One region of the Spiribacter vilamensis genome, then DNA from elsewhere that is predicted to be linked to it. Evidence: predicted binding sites of a transcription regulator. Region 1 holds the regulator's gene; each other region holds the start of a gene.

What was found. The regulator sigma-54, encoded in region 1, starts transcription at its own class of promoters, with help from an activator protein. The targets are predictions, from matches to a motif close to TGGCANGNTNCNTGCTT.
Region 2: a site for sigma-54 is predicted at 1,330-1,346, ahead of glnA (glutamate--ammonia ligase). Genes of this name have one in related genera too.
Region 3: a site for sigma-54 is predicted at 2,223-2,239, ahead of EV698_RS10150 (PEP-CTERM sorting domain-containing protein). Genes of this name have one in related genera too.
Region 4: a site for sigma-54 is predicted at 2,858-2,874, ahead of EV698_RS05100 (DUF4168 domain-containing protein). Genes of this name have one in related genera too.

Annotation. Positions count from the first base shown of each region.
Region 1 is NZ_SHLI01000001.1:96,535-101,117, forward strand. Features, by position in the region: gene EV698_RS00550 (PTS sugar transporter subunit IIA) at 1-448, opposite strand, end outside; gene hpf (ribosome hibernation-promoting factor, HPF/YfiA family) at 454-780, opposite strand; gene EV698_RS00560 (RNA polymerase factor sigma-54) at 803-2,275, opposite strand; gene lptB (LPS export ABC transporter ATP-binding protein) at 2,292-3,023, opposite strand; gene lptA (lipopolysaccharide transport periplasmic protein LptA) at 3,029-3,547, opposite strand; gene lptC (LPS export ABC transporter periplasmic protein LptC) at 3,531-4,088, opposite strand; gene EV698_RS00580 (KpsF/GutQ family sugar-phosphate isomerase) at 4,090-4,583, opposite strand, start outside.
Region 2 is NZ_SHLI01000001.1:1,798,493-1,803,075, forward strand. Features, by position in the region: gene glnA (glutamate--ammonia ligase) at 1-1,286, opposite strand, end outside; gene glyQ (glycine--tRNA ligase subunit alpha) at 1,539-2,444, shown strand; gene glyS (glycine--tRNA ligase subunit beta) at 2,441-4,531, shown strand; gene gmhB (D-glycero-beta-D-manno-heptose 1,7-bisphosphate 7-phosphatase) at 4,535-4,583, shown strand, end outside.
Region 3 is NZ_SHLI01000001.1:2,049,204-2,053,786, reverse strand. Features, by position in the region: gene EV698_RS10160 (cbb3-type cytochrome c oxidase subunit I) at 1-873, opposite strand, end outside; gene EV698_RS10155 (arsenic resistance protein) at 945-1,925, shown strand; gene EV698_RS10150 (PEP-CTERM sorting domain-containing protein) at 2,291-2,965, shown strand; gene EV698_RS10145 (Na+/H+ antiporter subunit E) at 3,228-3,701, shown strand; gene EV698_RS10140 (MrpF/PhaF family protein) at 3,698-3,991, shown strand; gene EV698_RS10135 (cation:proton antiporter) at 3,978-4,259, shown strand; gene EV698_RS10130 (hydrogenase subunit MbhD domain-containing protein) at 4,256-4,583, shown strand, end outside.
Region 4 is NZ_SHLI01000001.1:1,019,395-1,023,977, forward strand. Features, by position in the region: gene EV698_RS05080 (aspartate aminotransferase family protein) at 1-528, opposite strand, end outside; gene EV698_RS05085 (HD domain-containing protein) at 709-1,236, opposite strand; gene EV698_RS05090 (hypothetical protein) at 1,383-2,036, shown strand; gene EV698_RS05095 (hypothetical protein) at 2,057-2,395, opposite strand; gene EV698_RS05100 (DUF4168 domain-containing protein) at 2,465-2,800, opposite strand; gene EV698_RS05105 (sensor histidine kinase) at 2,953-4,446, shown strand; gene EV698_RS05110 (sigma-54-dependent transcriptional regulator) at 4,443-4,583, shown strand, end outside.

The DNA of each region.
Region 1 (4,583 bases):
CCGTTATCACCGCGTAGAGCTCGGCGTCGCTACTGCAGTTCCGCAGCCGGTCGCAGAGCGCCTCATCCCGGAACATTTCCGCCAGCCGCGCGAGGATGCGCAGATGCTCGTCGTTGCTGTGCTCCGGCACCAGTAGTGCGAGGAGCAGATCCACGGGTTGTCGATCAGCGGCATCGAAGTTGATGGGGGTGGACAGCCTGATCAGTGCCGCTCGCGACGATTCGATGTCGGGACTGCGCGTGTGTGGTAATGCCACGCCACGCCCGAGACCGGTGCTGCCAAGGCGCTCGCGGACCGTTAGCCCCTCGAAGATGTTGCGCGTCGCCTCGCTCCCCGCGGGGACATCAGCCATGAGCTGTTCGCTCAGGCGCTCCAGGGCACGCTTTTTACTGGTGGCGGTCACGCCGCAGCGTGTCCGCCCTGCCGAGAGCAGTCGGGTAAGCTCCATAGCGATCAGTCTTCCAGATTGTCGCCGACACGTCCCTGCTCGCGGTGATGGTCGCTGCGCTTTTCCTTGTGCTTGACGACCTGCCGATCCAGTTTGTCGACCAGCAGGTCGATGGCGGCATACATTTCTTCTGCCGAGGAGTCGGCAAACAGTCGGGCGCCACTGACCACCACGGTCGCCTCGGCCTTTCGGGTGTTTGTCTCCACGGTCAGTATCGTGTGTACATCGACCACGTGATCGAAATGGCGTTCGAGGCGCTGGAACTTCTCCTCGACGTAGTCACGGAGTGCGTCGGTGATGTCGACATGATGGCCGGTGATGTCGATTTTCATGATTTCCCCTCTTGTTTTCTTTTCAACACGGACGTTTGCGTTCCGTCGACGACGCAATGCCCATGACTTCCCGGTATTTGGCGACGGTCCGGCGTGCGACGTGGATGCCCTCGTCGCGAAGGATGTCAGTAAGTCGTGAGTCGCTGAGTGGCCGGGCGGGATTTTCCGCAGCGACCTGGCGCCGGATCCTGGCGCGGATGGCGGTGGCCGAGCATTCACCGCCATCGGCGGTGGGGACATGGCTCGAGAAGAAATGCTTGAACTCGAGCGTGCCCTGGGGGGTGAGCATGTATTTGCGGGAGGTTATCCGTGAGACCGTGGATTCGTGCATCTCGATCGCCTCGGCGACATCGCGCAACACCAGCGGCTGCATGGCCTCTTCACCATACTCCAGAAATCCCTGCTGGCGCGCGACGATGCACTCGGCCACCCGTTGCAGTGTCTCGCCGCGGGACTGGAGGCTTTTGATGAGCCAGCGCGCCTCCTGCAGATGCTCGCGCAGGAGGTTGTTATCGTGGCCGCCATCGCCGCGCCGCACCAGGCTGGCGTAGTAGTCATTGATGCGGATCCGCGGGGTTGCCTCGGGATTGATCTCGACCTCCCAGCGGCCATGGATCCGCCGGACCCGGCAGTCGGGAATGACGTACTCGGTCCGTGTCTCACCGAATCGTGACCCGGGATGCGGATCGAGCTGGCGGATGAGCCGCAGCGCCTCGTCCAGCGTCGCCTGATCCACGCCGAGCCGATCCCGGAGCGTCGACTGCTGACCGGGGCTGAACAGTTTCCAGTCCGCATCAATGGCACGCCGCGCGACTTCGCGGCAGGGGGTCTCGGCCGGCATTGCATCGATCTGGATACGCAGTGCCTGACGGACGTCAGGCGCCGCGACGCCGACGGGATCCATGTGCTGGAGGATAGTCAGCACCGCATTCACATCGTCCTCGTCGATATCGCCGTTATCACCGAGCGTTTCCAGCAGCTCGACCACGGGTTCGGTGAGATGGCCGCGCTCGTCCAGTGCGTCGATCAACGCCGCGGCGATCCGCCGGTCTCGCTCCCCGAGACTCGAGAGATCGACCTGCCATTGCAGATGATCCCGCAGCGAGGCGGACGGAGACGCGTGACGATCAAGGGAGTCGTCGCTACCCCCCGGTTCATCCCAGTGATCGGCGACCGCGATGCCCTCACCGAATCCCGTGGCATCGGTGGCGTTTGATCCGAGCACCGCCTCCGACGGGTCCAGTGAAGAGGTGCTCGGCGCCTCTGGTGGCTCTTCGGTAGCCGAGGCGTCGGTTTCTTCGTCCGGCTCGAGCATTACGTTCGATTCGAGCGCATCGCGGATCTCCAGGCTCAGCTCGGCAGCCGGCAGCTGCAGCAGCCGGATCGCCTGCTGCAGCTGCGGCGTCATGGTCAGCTGCTGACTTGCCCGAAGTTCAAGCGATTGCTTCATTATTACCGTGCCTTCAATTGACGAGCCAAGCCTAACGCCGGGCATGACCCCGTCGCCAGTGTCAGAGGTGGAAGTCCTCGCCGAGGTAGACGGCACGAACCTCGGCGTTATCGAGAATCGTATCGGGGGTGCCGTCGGCGATAACCCGCCCGGCGTTCAGAATGCTCGCCCGATCGACGAGTGCCAGTGTCTCGCGAACATTGTGGTCGGTAATCAAAACGCCGATGCCGCGGTCGGACAGATGGCGGACGATGGCCTTGATATCACCGACGGAAATCGGGTCGACGCCCGCGAACGGCTCGTCGAGCAGGATGAAGCGGGGATCGGCGGCGAGCGCCCGCGCTATCTCGACGCGACGGCGCTCTCCGCCCGAGAGGCTGATACCGGACTGATTGCGCAGATGGCCGATGCTGAATTCATCCATCAAGGCATCGGCCTGCTTGAACCTCGCTATACGCGAGAGGTCGCTCCGGGTCTCGAGGACAGCGATCAGGTTGTCGATCACTGACAGGCGTCGGAACACGGATGCCTCCTGGGGCAGATATCCGATCCCGAGCCGGGCCCGGGCATGCATGGGCAGCCCGGTGATGTCCCGGCCATCCAGCCAGATCTCGCCGCCGTCGGCGCGGATCAGGCCCACGATCATGTAAAAGCTCGTGGTTTTGCCTGCACCGTTGGGGCCGAGCAACCCCACGATCTCGCCGCTCTGCAGCCCGATGGATACCGCATCCACCACCGGGTTGCCGCGATAGGCCTTGGACAGCCCGTGTGCCTCGAGTCGGTTGGCGGTCATCCGGGTCAATCCGATGCCGGCGTGACACTGACGTTGACACGCTCGCCCTCGTCATCGCCGCGCTCCGCCACCGTGCGGTTTTCCTGCGGATAGTGGGTAATGATGCGTCCGGTGACGGTGTTGTCCCCCTGCCAGAGGCGTCCCCCCCGCCGGAGGACGAGGCGTTCCGGGCCGGCGGCAAAATACTCCATGCGCGGCGCCTCGGCGCGCCGGGCGGCCGCGTCGTCCAGGGTTTGCCGGTAGGTGGCGGGCTCGCCGTCCACGGTGACGCGTTCGAGTTGCCCGCCATCATTGGCGTAGACGTGCATGACGTCGCCCTTGATGCGGAGCGTACCGCGGGTCAGGACAACATCACCGCGGTAGATGCTGATGCCTTCGGCATCATCGACTTCGGCGCTGTCGGCGACGATCTCCACCGGGGGGGCGGTGGACTCGTCGCTGCTGTCCTGGCCATGGGCTACTGGCAGCCCGATCAGAAAAGCAAGAATAACGCCGGTCAGACGGTGCTCAGGATGAAGCGGCATCGTGGTGTCCCTCTACATTGTTCAGTAGCTCGATCCGACGCTCGTCTAGCCAGGCGCGGGCGCCGACGGCATCAATCCGGGTATCCGGTTGAGTCAGCGTCACGGCGCGATCGGTCTCGGCATAGCGAGCGGGTATGTCCAGTTCCAGCAGTGAGGTCGTCAGACGGGTCCAGCCCGAGCGGCGCTGACGCTCCATCACGACGTCTCCGGTCAGTCGGGCCCGCGTTCGTTCGGGACCGATCCAGGCGTGGTTGGAGCTTCCCCGCCACGGTGCCCCGTTGTCCGTTTCCATTCGCCACTCCGGCGATACCAGCCGCCAGGCGTTGTCGTGACGGTTATGGCGCGCATCCGGGGAGCGTACGCGCCAGGCAATCCGACCCTCGCCATCCGTGGTGGTGAGTGTGACATCGCGGGCATAGGCGTCCAGGGCAGGGTCGGGGCTCGCGGTATCGGCGCCATCATCGTCGCCAGATCCCACTATCCGCCAGCCGATCAGTGTCGCCAGGATCATCGCCAGCAGGCCGATGGCCACGCGGCGCATTTCAGACGACGCCCGCGCGCAGCAGGTCGTGCATGTTCAGCGCGCCGGACAGGCACCCCGAGGCGTCGTTGACAAGCAGACCGTTGATACTGTGTCGCTCCATGACGGCCAGCGCCTCGGCAGCGAGCTGAGAGGCTTCCACGCAACGCGGGTCGGGCGTCATGACGGTGTCGATTGCCGTGGCATGGACATCCACACCCTCGTCGAGCGCCCGGCGCAGATCACCGTCGGTAAAAATGCCCATCACCCGTTGGTCGGAATCGACCACCGCGGTCATGCCCAGGCCCTTGCGAGTCATCTCCAGCAGCGCATCCGCCATGGCTGTACCCGGAGAGACGGCGGGAATCGCCTCGCCGGTGTGCATCAGGTCCTCGATACGCAGTAGCAGGCGTCGACCGAGACGGCCGCCGGGGTGGGAACGGGCGAAGTCCTCGGCGGTAAAGCCGCGCGCATCGAGCAGCGCAATCGCGAGTGCATCACCCATGGCGAGGGCGG
Region 2 (4,583 bases), 1.7 Mb from region 1:
TCGCGGTCGGCATCGAGGGCGTCCAGCGCCTCCTCCAGCGAGAAGGCCACCTTGGGAATATCCGCCTCTTCCTCCGGCGGCAGGTCGTAGAGGTCCTTGTCCATGGCATCGCCGGGGTGGATCTTGTTCTGGATGCCGTCGAGACCGGCCATCAGCATCGCGGCAAAGCACAGGTACGGATTGGCGGTGCTGTCCGGGAAGCGCAGCTCGATGCGCCGGGCCTTGGGGTTGGCCACCCAGGGGATACGCACGGAAGCGGACCGGTTACGCGCCGAATAGGCCAGCAGGACCGGCGCCTCGAAACCCGGGACCAGCCGCTTGTAGCTGTTGGTCGACGCGTTGGCGAAGGCGTTGATCGCCCGGGCATGCTTGATCAGCCCGCCGATGTAGTAGAGCGCCGTCTCCGAGAGACCCCCGTACTGGTCACCGGCAAACAGCATGTCGCCAGTCTTGCCGATCGACTGATGGACGTGCATGCCGCTGCCGTTGTCACCGACAACCGGCTTGGGCATGAACGTGGCGGTCTTGCCGTAGGCCGCGGCGACGTTATGTACCACGTACTTCAGCGTCTGCACCTCGTCGGCCTTTTTGACCAGGGTGTTGAAGCCCACCCCGAGTTCGCACTGCCCGGCGGTGGCGACCTCGTGGTGATGCACCTCGGTGGTCATGCCCAGGTCCGTCAGGCACTCGAGCATCGCCGAGCGCATGTCGTGGAGGCTATCCACCGGCGGGACCGGGAAGTAACCGCCCTTGACGCCCGGGCGATGGCCCATATTGCCGTCGGGATAGACCTTCTCGGTATTCCAGTCCGCTTCCTCGGAATCGATCTTGTAGAACGAGCCGCTCATGTTGGTGCCGTAGCGGACATCGTCGAACACGAAGAACTCGTTTTCGGGGCCGAAGTAGGCGACATCGCCGATCCCGGTCGACTGCAGATAGGCCTCGGCACGCTGGGCGATGGATCGCGGATCACGGCCGTAACCCTGCATGGTGTTCGGCTCGATGATCTGGCAGACCAGGTTGAGGGTCATGTCGTCGAAGAACGGATCGAGCATCGCCGTTTCCGGATCGGGCAGCAGGATCATGTCCGACTCGTTGATGCCCTTCCAGCCATCGATCGATGAGCCGTCGAACATCTTCCCCTCGGCGAAAAGGTCCGCGTCCACGGCCTGGGCGGGGAGTGTGACGTGCTGCTGTTTGCCCTTGGGGTCGGTGAAACGCAGGTCCACGAAGCGGACCTCGTTGTCCTTGATCATTGCAAGAACGTCGTCGGCGGTTTGAGCCATCGTTTGGCCTCCAGTCATGTCCGTTAAAAAGTCCCCCGGAGTGAAGCATTTTCCGTGCCAATCCATCGGGGCGCACCAAATCGGGCCCCGACTGAACCCATACCAGGCATCATCGGGGTGCATGCACCATCGTAACGCTTTTACGTGATCAAGCGCACCAAACCCGTGCGCCAGGCGGCGAAGCGCGGCCTGACAGGGGCGCCGTGCGCGGGCTATACTTCAGGCCTTTCGCCGTTTCGCTGGAGAGCCCCCATGACCTTTCAAGCGCTGATTCTCGCGCTCCAGAAATACTGGGCCGATCGCGGCTGTGTGCTGATGCAGCCCCTCGACATGGAAGTTGGGGCGGGTACCTTCCACCCCGCCACCTTCCTGCGCTCGATTGGCCCGGAGCCGTGGCGCGCCGCCTATGTACAGCCATCAAGGCGACCCACCGACGGCCGCTACGGCGAAAACCCCAATCGACTGCAGCACTATTACCAGTTCCAGGTCGCGTTGAAGCCGTCGCCGGCGGATATCCAGGAGCAGTACCTGGGATCACTCGAGGCCCTGGGTATCGACCCACTGGTCCACGACATCCGCTTCGTTGAAGACAACTGGGAGTCGCCCACCCTCGGTGCATGGGGACTGGGCTGGGAAGTCTGGCTGAATGGCATGGAAATCACCCAGTTCACCTATTTCCAGCAGGCGGGTGGACTCGACTGCCGACCGGTCATGGGCGAGATTACCTACGGCCTCGAGCGGATCGCCATGTATCTCCAGGAGGTCGAGAGCGTCTTCGACCTGGTCTGGACCGAGGGCGTTGACGGGCCGGTGACCTATGGCGATGTCTACCTGCAGAACGAGCGGGAGCAGTCCCGGTACAACTTCGAGGAGGCCGATGTCGACAGCCTGTTCGGGTGGTTCGATACCTGCGAGCGCGAGGCCCTGCGGCTCGTGGACCAGGGGCTGGCGCTGCCCGCCTACGAAATGACCATGAAGGCCTCGCACGCCTTCAACCTGCTGGATGCCCGGCACGCCATCTCCGTGACCGAGCGGCAGGGCTATATCCTGCGGGTTCGCACCATGGCGCGGGCATCGGCCCGTGCCTACTACGACTCGCGCGAGGCGCTGGGCTTCCCGCTTAACGCCACAACCCCGGCCGCGCGGGGTGCGGCATGAGTGACGAAACCGCAACGCTGCTATTCGAACTGGGCATGGAGGAGCTGCCACCCGGCGCCCTGGACGATCTCAGCGACCGTCTTGCCACCGCCATCGCGGGGGGGCTCGAGCGGGCCGGTGTCGAGCACGCGGCAGTCAGGGCGCTAGGCGCACCGCGTCGCCTCGCCGTCCAGATCGAGGCGGTGGCGCGACGTCAGCCGGATCGCGACTTCGAGCGTCGCGGCCCGGCCCGGTCCGTCGCTTTCGATGACAACGGCGCACCAACCCGTGCCGCCGAGGGATTTGCCCGCTCCTGCGGCGTCACGGTGGACGATCTGCAGACCCTGGAGACGGACGAAGGTGCATGGCTCGTGCATCGCGGCACCGAGACCGGTCGCGATACCCGCGAGCTGCTGCCCGGCATCATCGAGCATGCGCTGAGTCATCTACCGATCCCCAAGCGGATGCGCTGGGGGGATCAGTCCAGTGAGTTCGTGCGACCGGTCCACTGGGTGGTACTCATGCTCGATGAGGCGGTGGTGCCGGTGACGGTTTTCGGAGTCAATAGCGGCCATGAGAGCCGCGGGCATCGTTTCCACCACCCGGCGCCGGTGGCACTGAAGCACGCCGATGACTACACGGCGGCGATGCGTGGTGCGCATGTGCTCGTCGATCGCGCCGAGCGGCGTAATCACATCCTCGAGGGCGTCCGTGCCGAGGGCGAGGCCATTGGAGGCCATGCGGTTATCGACGCCGAACTGCTCGACGAGGTCAACGCCCTTGTCGAATGGCCAGTCGTCCTGTCGGGGAGTTTTGACGAGGCGTTCCTGCGGGTACCGCCGGAGGCGCTGATCTCGAGCATGGAGGGCCACCAGCGCTATTTCCCGGTCCGTGATGCCAATGGCCATCTGCTGCCCCGGTTCATTACCGTCGCCAACATCGAGAGCCGCGACCCGGCCCGGGTCATTGCCGGTAATGAGCGGGTGATACGGCCCCGGCTGGCCGATGCCGCTTTCTTCTGGGACCAGGATCGGGCGCGGACCCTGGAATCGCGCCGATCGGCCCTCGGGCAGGTAGTGTTCCAGAAACAGCTCGGCAGCCTCGCGGACAAGTCGGAGCGCGTCGCCGACCTGGCCGCGCGCTACGCCGATCGCTTCGAGACCGATGCCGGGCAGGCGCGGCGCGCCGCACAACTGGCGAAGGTCGACCTGGTCACCGAGATGGTCGACGAATTCCCCGAGCTGCAGGGGATCATGGGCCGCTATTACGCCACCGAGGATGGCGAGGCCCCGGCCGTCGCTGTCGCCCTCGACGAGGTCTATCAGCCACGATTCGCCGCCGATGCCATTGCCGCGTCGCCGCTCGGCCGGCTATTGGCCGTTGCCGAGCGCGCCGATACGCTCACCGGGATTTTCGCCATCGGCAAGGCCCCTACCGGTGCCAAGGATCCGTTCGCGCTGCGTCGGGCCGCGGTCGGTCTGCTGCGCAGCCTCATCGAGGGGCAGCATCCGGTCGATCTGACAGCCCTCCTCCACGATGCCGCGGCAAGGCAGCCGGCCGGGCTCGATGCCGAGGCCCAGGTCAAGCCACTCGTCGAGTTCTGCCTGGAGCGCCTGCGCGGGCTCTACCACGAGGCGGGCTACGGCGCCGAGCTTTTCGAGGCGGTGCGCTCGGTCCGCCCACTCGATGCCATCGAGCCACTGGACTTCGATCGACGGCTGCGTGCCTGTCACGATTTTGCCCGGCTACCGGCTGCGGGCAGTCTCGCCGGCGCCAACAAGCGCATTCGCAACATCCTCCGCAAGGCCGACTGCACGCCGCCGGCGGAAGTGGATGCCGAACGCCTGACGGAGCCGGCGGAACGGGCGCTTTACACGGCCATGGAGGAGCGCGCTCCGGCGGTGGAGGCACTGATTGCGGAGGGCGCCTACAGCGAAGCCCTTGCACGCCTCGCAGAGCTGCGTGAGCCGGTGGATCGGTTCTTCGACGGGGTCATGGTCATGAGTGATGATCCGGCCGTGCAGGCGAACCGCCTGGCGCTCCTGCAACGCCTCCAGCACATGTTCCTGGCAATCGCCGATGTATCGGCGCTCCCGGACTCGGGCTGAATCATGCGCCCCGGCTGCGTGCTCCTCGACCGGGATGGCGTCATCAACGAAG
Region 3 (4,583 bases), 2.0 Mb from region 1:
CGAGTAGATCGGCTTGCCAATGATCTTGGGCAAGACGTAGTAGGCGGCACCAACGCCGATGGGTGTCAGCCACAGACCCAGAACATTGTGCGCGAACCACCAGTTGACCGTGCCCCCCTGAACGCCGGTGTGGATCGGCAGATTGCCGATCACGAACAGCACCGGAAACCAGACCAGCGCCCCGAGGTAATACCAGGCCGTTACATAGATATGGTGGACATTACGATTGATCGCAGTGAGCACCAGCGGCAGAGCGAAACAGGCACCCCCGGCGGCGAGCAGGATGTCGACCTGCCAGGGGATCTCGAGCCACTCCATGCCGTCGGTCCAGCCGGTGGCGATGGCGTAGACGCCCGTCGCAACGCCGATATTCCACAACACCAGACCGCTCCACGCCAGGTTCACGCCGCGCAGGTCGGTCTTGAACAGTCGTGGCACCAGGAACATGGCAACGCCAATACCCGCCAGTGACAGCCAGCCGTAGATGACCGAGTTGAGATGCATGGTGCGCATGCGACCAAAGGTCAGTGGTGCCGATCCGTTCAGCCAGTCCGGCAGATGGAGCTTGAGCGAGGCGATGACGCCAAAGATCGAGCCCAGCACCAGCCAGAAAGTACCAAACCCGATCAGGGCAAATATCAGTTTACGATGCCGGGTATCCGTGCCCTCGCCGGGCTCGGCGTCATCCTGGAACCCGAAACTGGTGGGATCATCAGGCGAGTGGTCACTCCCTTCCGCCCCCGGGAAGATAATCTCGGCGTCCGCCTGATTGACGCGGAACTGCCTGGACGCCACCGCCCAGATCAGGAATGCAAGGCCAACGAGCGACACCACGAACGATAGTGCCATCATGGTGCCAATAGTGAGCGACATACCCCCTCCCTAATACGCTCAACTTTGAAACGTTAACAAGGTATCACTCCCATGGAACCGAGATAAGACCCATGCGAGCATTACTAGAACGTCATCAGTCCTGGATCTACCTGGTGTTCATTCTCGCCGGTGTGGGTGTCGGGCTGCTTCGGCCGGATTCCACGGCCGCCTTCGATCGGTTGCTATGGCCTCTTCTCGGGGTCCTGCTGTATGTCACGTTCACCCAGGTGCCGTTGACGCACGTCCGAGAGGGGATGCGGGACTGGCGGTTCCTGTCGGCCCTTATGGTCGGGAATTTTGTGGTCATCCCACTGGGATTGGCCGTCCTGGTCGCCTGGCTACCCCTATCTCCGACTGTCATGGTCGGGGTGCTGCTGGTTTTACTTGCACCCTGCACTGACTGGTTCATCAGTTTTACCCACCTGGGCAAGGGAGATGCTGGCCGCGCCATCGCTGCCGCGCCTTTACTCCTGTTTGCGCAACTGATCATGCTGCCAGTGTACCTGTGGTTTTTTCTTGGTCATGACTGGCTCGAAGCTGCCCTCAGCACGCATCTGCTCGTCGCCTTTGTGGCGCTGATCCTGACCCCCCTGTTCTTTGCCTGGCTGACCGAGCGGTTCGCCGAGAACCAACCTCGTATGCAGTCGTTAGTCTGCGGGATGGGTGCGCTGCCAGTGCCGCTGCTGGCTGTGGTTGTGTTCGTCATCGCGGCATCACAGGTGAATGAGGTAGCGGGCCTGCCCGACGTCTTGTGGCCAGTGCTGCCGATATTCGTCGGCTATCTGGTGGTGGCAGCGGTGCTCGGCAGGTTTATGGGGCACTTGTTCCGTCTCGATGCGCCGGGCGCGAGGACATTGGTGTTCAGTTTCGGCACCCGAAATTCTTTCGTGGTGCTGCCGATTGCGCTGGCACTGCCCGAGCCGTGGCAGGCCGCCGTTGTCGTTATCGTGTTCCAGTCGCTGGTCGAATTGTTCGGAATGGTGGCCTATCTCTCCCTGGTGCCGCGCTGGTTGATAGCTGCAGGCAGTGGACCTGTCGGGCACGTCCCCTGATCAACACGCCTCGCGTTCCGACTGAGCCGGTTGTGCGTGGATCTCTCTGTGCTCCACTGGTGGTAATTCACGGGTCCCCCAAGATTGTCACCGTCCCACTTCTACCGGCATCCATTTCGAGATTCCTGGTCGGGCTCGGTCAGCCGGAGCGGTGGCCAGGGTATCGATGGAAATCAGGCGACTGCCGCCTTCACCAGTGTCGGAATCCTTTACATTGACCTGACTGACTCGAGAAGACCTGGTTCCTTGTATTTCCAACGCCATGAAATATAACGCTTTTCCGCCATTTCAAGAACATGGCCTGGTTTTTGCATTACTTAAGATCAGGCGAACAACGGTGGGCGCCCGGCGCACCTTAAGCGGGAATGATCGGCACCACCATCAATTTAAAACAAGGACATAAAGTAATGAGCAGATACATGCGTCCGATCATGATCAGTGCGACAGCAATGTTCTTCGGCCTGGGGTTGGTAGGCAGCGTAACGGCTGCCCCGGTCTACTGTGACGAAGAGGACTCGTCCAAGAACTACATGTCGATTGACGACACGCAGGTGGACCTTTGCCTTGCGGCAGGCTTCGAGGCGGGGGCGGGATTCGGATCGAACAATGATCCTTTCATTGGTTCTTCAAGCGATGACGGATACCAATATCTAGGGAAAGATGAGGATGAAAACAGCACTAGTTCTGCTACAGACAATGATTTCAATGTGAACTATACCCAATCAGGGGACTGGAGATTCGACTCCGAATTCTGGGATCAGTACGACGACGGTGCACTCGGGTTCAAGTTCGGAACAGGGCAGCAGGCCGACAACTGGTTCGTCTATTCGCTTCAGAGCGACGTAAGCTCCGGAGACTGGGAATTCTTTAAGACGTCGTCGTCGAATGGCGGTGATGGACTTTCTCACGTCGCGCTGCTTGGCAAATCGCCGGTTGCCGTTCCCGCGCCCGGTACGCTGGCGCTCGCAGCCTTTGGCCTGGTCGCTATGATGTTCGGAGGGGTGCGTCGTCGACACAACAGAAGCTGTGAAGATGCTTGAGTGTGACTTGTTTCACTGACTTCAGGCTTCAGGGATGAACCAGTCGCCGAACCGGAATGCGGGTTGTCATGATCCGCATCCAGAACTTTGCCCCTCGGTCTGCTCGATCCACAGGCCGAGGGCTTTTTTGTGGCCTCGCGGGTGACGCCGATGGCGGGGAATTAGCTCGAATCCACCCAGCACCATCGCAGCCCATCTCGTCGGTTCCGCACAGCGACGTTAATATGTTGATCATTCGGGGATCCCGGGAGCGCTCCAACTGATGGCATTGCGCAACGCGATACTGCTGCGAGGCATGCTGCTGGGAACGCTGTGGCTGGTGTTATCCGGGTTTGCCCCGTCCGGCCTGGTCATCGGGCTGCCCGCAGTCGCCGCGGCCATCGGCCTTAGCGTGAGACTGCTGCCGCCGGCGACGGGGCGACGCCCCTGGTGGGCGCTTCCGCTGATTCCGGGGTTTATCTGGCGATCACTGCTGGGCGGCCTGGATGTCGCCCGACGAGCCCTGGATCCACGGATGCCGCTGTCTCCCGGCTGGCGGACGCTGCCACGCGGCCTGCCCGCCGGAGGGAGCTTTCTGATCGGCACGCAGTACAGCCTGATGCCGGGCACACTGGTCGCAGGCACCCGGCAGGGCCAGTATCTGGTGCATCTGCTGGATGATCGTCAGGCACTGGAGCCGCCACTGCGCCGGGATGAGGCCCGACTGGAGCGTGCCCTGTCGCCGGATCGGTCATGACTGCCTGGTATCTGATCATTGCCACTGGGCTGCTGGCGACCATCGCCGTGGCGCTCTGGCGCATCGCGCGGGGACCCTCACGGGCGGATCGGATGATGTCCGTGCAGCTCATTGGCACCGGCGGCATTGCCACTGTTCTGTTACTCACGGTGGCAGAAGACGACTGGGCAATGCTGGACGTCGCCATCGTGCTAGCGCTGCTGGCGGCGCTGTCGATCATCGCCTTTGCCAAAACCGGCCAGCGGGCGGGCACTGGCGACCCGGAGGCAGAGGGTGATGACACTGATTGACGGCCTGACCATGCTTCTGACCGCCCTGGGGCTTGGCTTTTTCGCCGCGGGCAGCCTCGGCCTGATCCGATTCCCCGACACTCCCAGCCGGCTGCACGCCTTGACCAAGGCCGACAACCTTGGTCTGGGACTTGTAGCCCTGGGCGTGGCGTTACAGGCGCCGGGACTGGCGGCGATCCTCAAACTGATCCTGATCTGGGCGCTGGCGCTCTTTTCCGCCGGAGTCGCCGCGCAGCTAATCGGTCGGGTAGCGGCGGGGCGCCGGTGAGCGTCGTCTTCAATACCTTGTTGTCCGTCATCATCGTGGCGGTGGCCGCCGCGGTGGTGCTGGGGCGCCAGGCCTTCATGGCGGTGGTGTTCTTCATCGCCTACGGGCTGCTGGTTGCGCTGGCCTGGCTGCGTCTCGAGGCGACCAACGTGGCGCTCGCCGAGGCCGCGATTGGCGCCGGGCTCACCGGCATCCTTCTACTAATGAGCTGGACCCGACTACGAGCGCTGCAGGCGCCCGCACCGCCCCGGCCGACCCGGCTGATCCGAATGCTGGCGGGACTCGGCGCGGTGGCGGTAACCCTGGGACTACTGGCGGCATTAA
Region 4 (4,583 bases), 920 kb from region 1:
CCCGTGGGCCGGCACCGGATAAGGGGCGCGAAACACGGTGCCCGGCATGCTGCCGAAATCCCCGGCGTAGGGGGCGACCTTGCCGTTCATCGCCATGGTCATGAAAGTACGACCATGATAGCTGCCGTCAAAGCAGATAACGTTGGTTTTGCCCGTCGATGCACGCGCGATCTTGACCGCGTTCTCCAGTGCCTCGGCGCCGGAATTCACCAGCATGACCTTGCCATGGCCGCGAACCGGGACAACTCCACTCAGCTTCTCGGCGACCCGGACATAGCCCTCATAAGGCATGACGGTCTGGCAGGTATGCATCATATTGCCCACCTGCTCCTGCACGGCCTTGACCACCTTCGGATGGCAATGCCCGATGTTGAGGACGCCAATCCCGCCGGCAAAATCGATCAAACGATTGCCGTCCGCATCCCAGACCAGGGCGTTCTCCGACTTATGGGCGAACTGCGGGTTGGCGCTGGCAGCGCCATTGGCCACGTACTTCTTTTTCATTTCATTTAAATGGGCATTATCCATTTGCTTTTTCCTCGTCTGTCTTTCTACTGACACGTGCCGGTAAGGATTGAGGCCTGCATGCTTCGACCTGTTTCAATCCAGCAAATTCATTGGTGTTCCTATACGTTGACCCAAGTGTACATCTGGCCGCAGGCGAGTGCGATGACCCCACCAGCGAAGCCAGGCGCGGACGCATGAGCGTCAGGCGTCGCGAAGATCCGCCCGAGTAATCGCCCGCTCCTGCGCCGCCGCAATCACCTCTGGATCCCGCGCCGCCTGCGTGCACAGATAGTCGGGATTGACCGTAATACCGACGCGCGGCAGATCCAGCCGGTCGGCGTCCCAACAGCTCGCGATCGTCGGATCGGCATGCGTGCGTTCGGTCGTATGGCCTCGGCAGGCGGTGACGAGCAAATCAAGCTCGGCCTCGCTGGCGGGCAGATCACCCCGGGCAAACACCTCGAGCGCGAGTTCCGCACCGCGCGGGCCGTGCGTGACATCCCAACCATCGGTTTCCCGACAGCTGTCATGGAAAAAGGCGAACAGCTCGATGACACGCGGGTTGGCGCCGGTGATCCCGGCGATCAACAGGCCGTTGTAGCGGACCCGATGCCAGTGATCCGGCCCGTGTGGGCTGTGGGCCGGGAGCACGAAGCGGTCGGTGGTGTGCTCGAGAATAGCCGCTCGGTCCTCGGCGGCGAGCAGGGTGGCGAGTGTCGTCTGGTTCACGGGGACTTCCTGTACCTTGAGTGCGAATGGAAACCTTTGTCTGTAACCCAATCATAAACCCGGGCGGCTTTGCGCACGAGTTGGCTCCGCGTGAGTCACAATGATCGGGAGACAGGAATAACCGACCCAATCACTGGAGGTGGACATTGCTCGGGATTCTTCACAAAGGCGCCAGGCGCGTCATTCTGCTGGCGGTAATCGCCACCCTGCTGGTGGGCTGCAAGGCCGATGAGCTCGAACTGCAGATCGACCTTACGCAATTGCGCTCGGCGGCGGCCGGCAACGAGGTCCTTCTACCCTTGAAAGCGGTTTTTACCGATCCGCGACCGCTGAACACCCGCCAGAGTGCCCAGGTGGATGATGTCTGGAGCACACTCAGTGAGTACATGAGGGTCAGGGAGTTCAAGCGTGAAAACGTCGACGGCGGGTTGCGCGTGACCATAGAGAGCGAGGTCCCGGTCCTGACCACCCGCAACGCCGATGATGCCCTGTTCGTCTCATTCACCGAATCGACGATCTTCAGCGGCCTGCATCGGGTCACGCTGGAGAGCGGTGAGCGCTTTGAGGCGCTGCAGGACGAGCTTGCATCCATCAACTTCGCACTCGATCTGGCAGAGTTCCATCCCACCACCATCGAGATCACCGGACGTTCCTCGCGACTCGTGGCGCCGGCGGCGACGGTGGAGGATGAAAGCCATCTACTCTATGACGGGACGCTCGATGGTCAATTGCGAATCCGCCAGTCAGGCGGTGCCTTCGAGCAGACCGGCCCGGGGTTTTTCGTGCGTATGGACCGCTGACAGACGACGAAGCGTGGCCATTACTCGATGATGTACTCGAGGACGATCGCCTCCGGCACGGGCGCGTTGAGTGACACCTCGAACTCACCGTCCATGATGTAGGTGAAATCACTGGCGATTTCCTCGCCGGAGGCATCATCGAAAACGGTCAGGTCCAGCCGCGCCTCACTACAGGTCGCCGAGCCGGTGATGTAGAGCTGCCCCATGCGCTCTTCATAGCTGTACTCCTCGATCTGGCAACCTTCGACGATTCCCTCCTGCGCCGACGCAACGGGGGACAGACCGAGTACCAGCAACAGCCCGGCCAGTGCCAGCCAGCGGCGCCGCCCCGGCAGGGTCATACGGGGTGTTTTGTACATAAAGCACTCCAGGTTAATGGGTTAAAAGGGGGGAGGCCCTTTCGGCCACCCCCTGGTTGCAGGATGGAATCACTCCATCTTCGACTGGATGCGCTCGGCGAGCTCCTGGTTTTCCGAGGCGGCCTGGGCGATGGAGCTGTAGGTATCAACCTCCAGCCCGGTGTCCTCGACGGCCTCGACCATCATCTCGTTGCCTTCCTGCTCGAGCGCCATCGCCTCTTCACGATCCTCGGTGGACTCGATGCGCTGGACATACTCGTTGCGGATTTCCATTACCTCGTTCTGCGCCTCGACGAACTGATCGATCTGCTCACCGGAAAAGTCCGTGCTCTGCGCGCCTGCCGTCATCGATGCCGCCATGAGGGCCGCCAGACTCAGGGAGGTAAGGGTTGTCTTGATTCGCATTGGTTGACTCCTGATATTGAGGATTAACGTCCCCGGCCATCCGGGTCACCGTCAACGGTGCAAAGACCCTGCCAACTGCGTCAGACTGATCCAGACGCGGTTTTGAGGCTACCAGTGCGAATAATGTGTGCCGTAATGACTCACCCTCTGCCATGCTGACACGGCCAGATTGGCATCGTATCGGCCGGATGCGGCTGCGTACGACGATCATTGCCCTCATCGTGCTGCCGGTCACCCTCAGCGTCGGGCTCGTGGGCTGGCTCGGGATCGGCTGGCTGGAGCGCGAGGCCGAGTCGCGCATGCGCGAGGACATCGAGCTCATCGCCCGGGCCCTGCAGCAGCCCCTCAACCGGGCGATCCGCCAACGCGAACCGGTGCTCCTGGAGGATTCGCTGCAATCGGCCTTCGAATTCGGACGGGTCTATGGCGCGCACATCTACGGACGTGACGGCGAGCTTCTCGCCGGGGCCGGTGTCGGCGAGCGCCGATTCAGCACCGAACGCACCGAGGCGCTGGATACACTCAATCCGCGCAGCGAGGGCTATGCGGCGCTGGGCGACGACCCGACCTATGCCTATTTCCTGCCGCTGACAACGCAGGGTGGCCGCATCGCCGCCATCCTCCAGATCACCCGCCAGCCGGACAGCCTCCGTCACATGGTCGGGCGCATCCGCGTTACCGGCACGGCCGCCCTCGCCGGCCTGGCGCTCCTGCTGTCGCTGATCGTCATCGTCGGTCACCGACGGGCGATCGGGACACCGCTCAATGCCCTCGCCCGCGGCATGAACCAGGTCGCGGACGGGCAGCTCGACTATCGCATCGTGCCCACCGGCCCGCTGGAAACCCGGGAGCTTGGCGAGGGATTCAACAACATGCTCGATCGCATCGAGCGCGCCACCGACGAGATCGCCGAGCGCCGCGGCACCCAGGCGAGCCTGCAGGCGGATCTGCAGGCATCGCGCAAGCTCGCGGCCGTTGGCGAGCTGTCGGCAGGCGTGGCCCATCAGCTCGGCACACCGCTGAGCGTGCTCGACGGCCGCGCCCAGGGACTGCTTCGCCGCGGCGATCTCGACCCTCGCACCCGCGAGACGCTGGAGGATATGCGGGCCGAGGTGACACGCATCAGCCAGACCGTGCGTCAGCTGATGGATTTCGCCCGCAGCCGGCCGCTACAGCGTCGCAACACTCGCCTCTCGCGGGTTGTGACCAGTGCCGTGGACCGGGTCCACGAGGACCCCACCGCCGCCGGTGTCACAATCGAGCGGCACGGCGTGGTCGATGAGGACGACGAGCCCGTCCTTGCCATCGACGGATCGCGCCTCGAGGAGGCGCTTTGCAACCTGTTGAACAACGCGGTGCAGGCCGCGCCCGACGGAACCATTCGGGTCAGCCTGTATAACGACGCCAACGACAGCCATATACGGGTGGAGGATGATGGCCCCGGCATCCCGGCATCGGAGCGGGCGCGACTCTTCGAGCCATTCCATACCACCAAGCCGGTGGGATCGGGGACCGGGCTCGGGCTCGCCGTCGCCCATGGCGTCGCCCGCAGTCACGGGGGCGAACTCACCCTCTCGGCGGGAGACCTCCCCGGCGCATGCTTTGACCTGCGACTCCCGCGACGCGAAACGGAGGCACCGAGTTGAGCGACCCGACAATAGCCACGATCCTGGTTGTCGAGGATGACCGCAGTCTGCGCGCCCTGCTGCGCGACGAACTCGAGGGCCTGGGGCATACCGTTGTCACCGCCGCCGGCGAGGCGGAGGCGCGCGCGGCCCTCCAC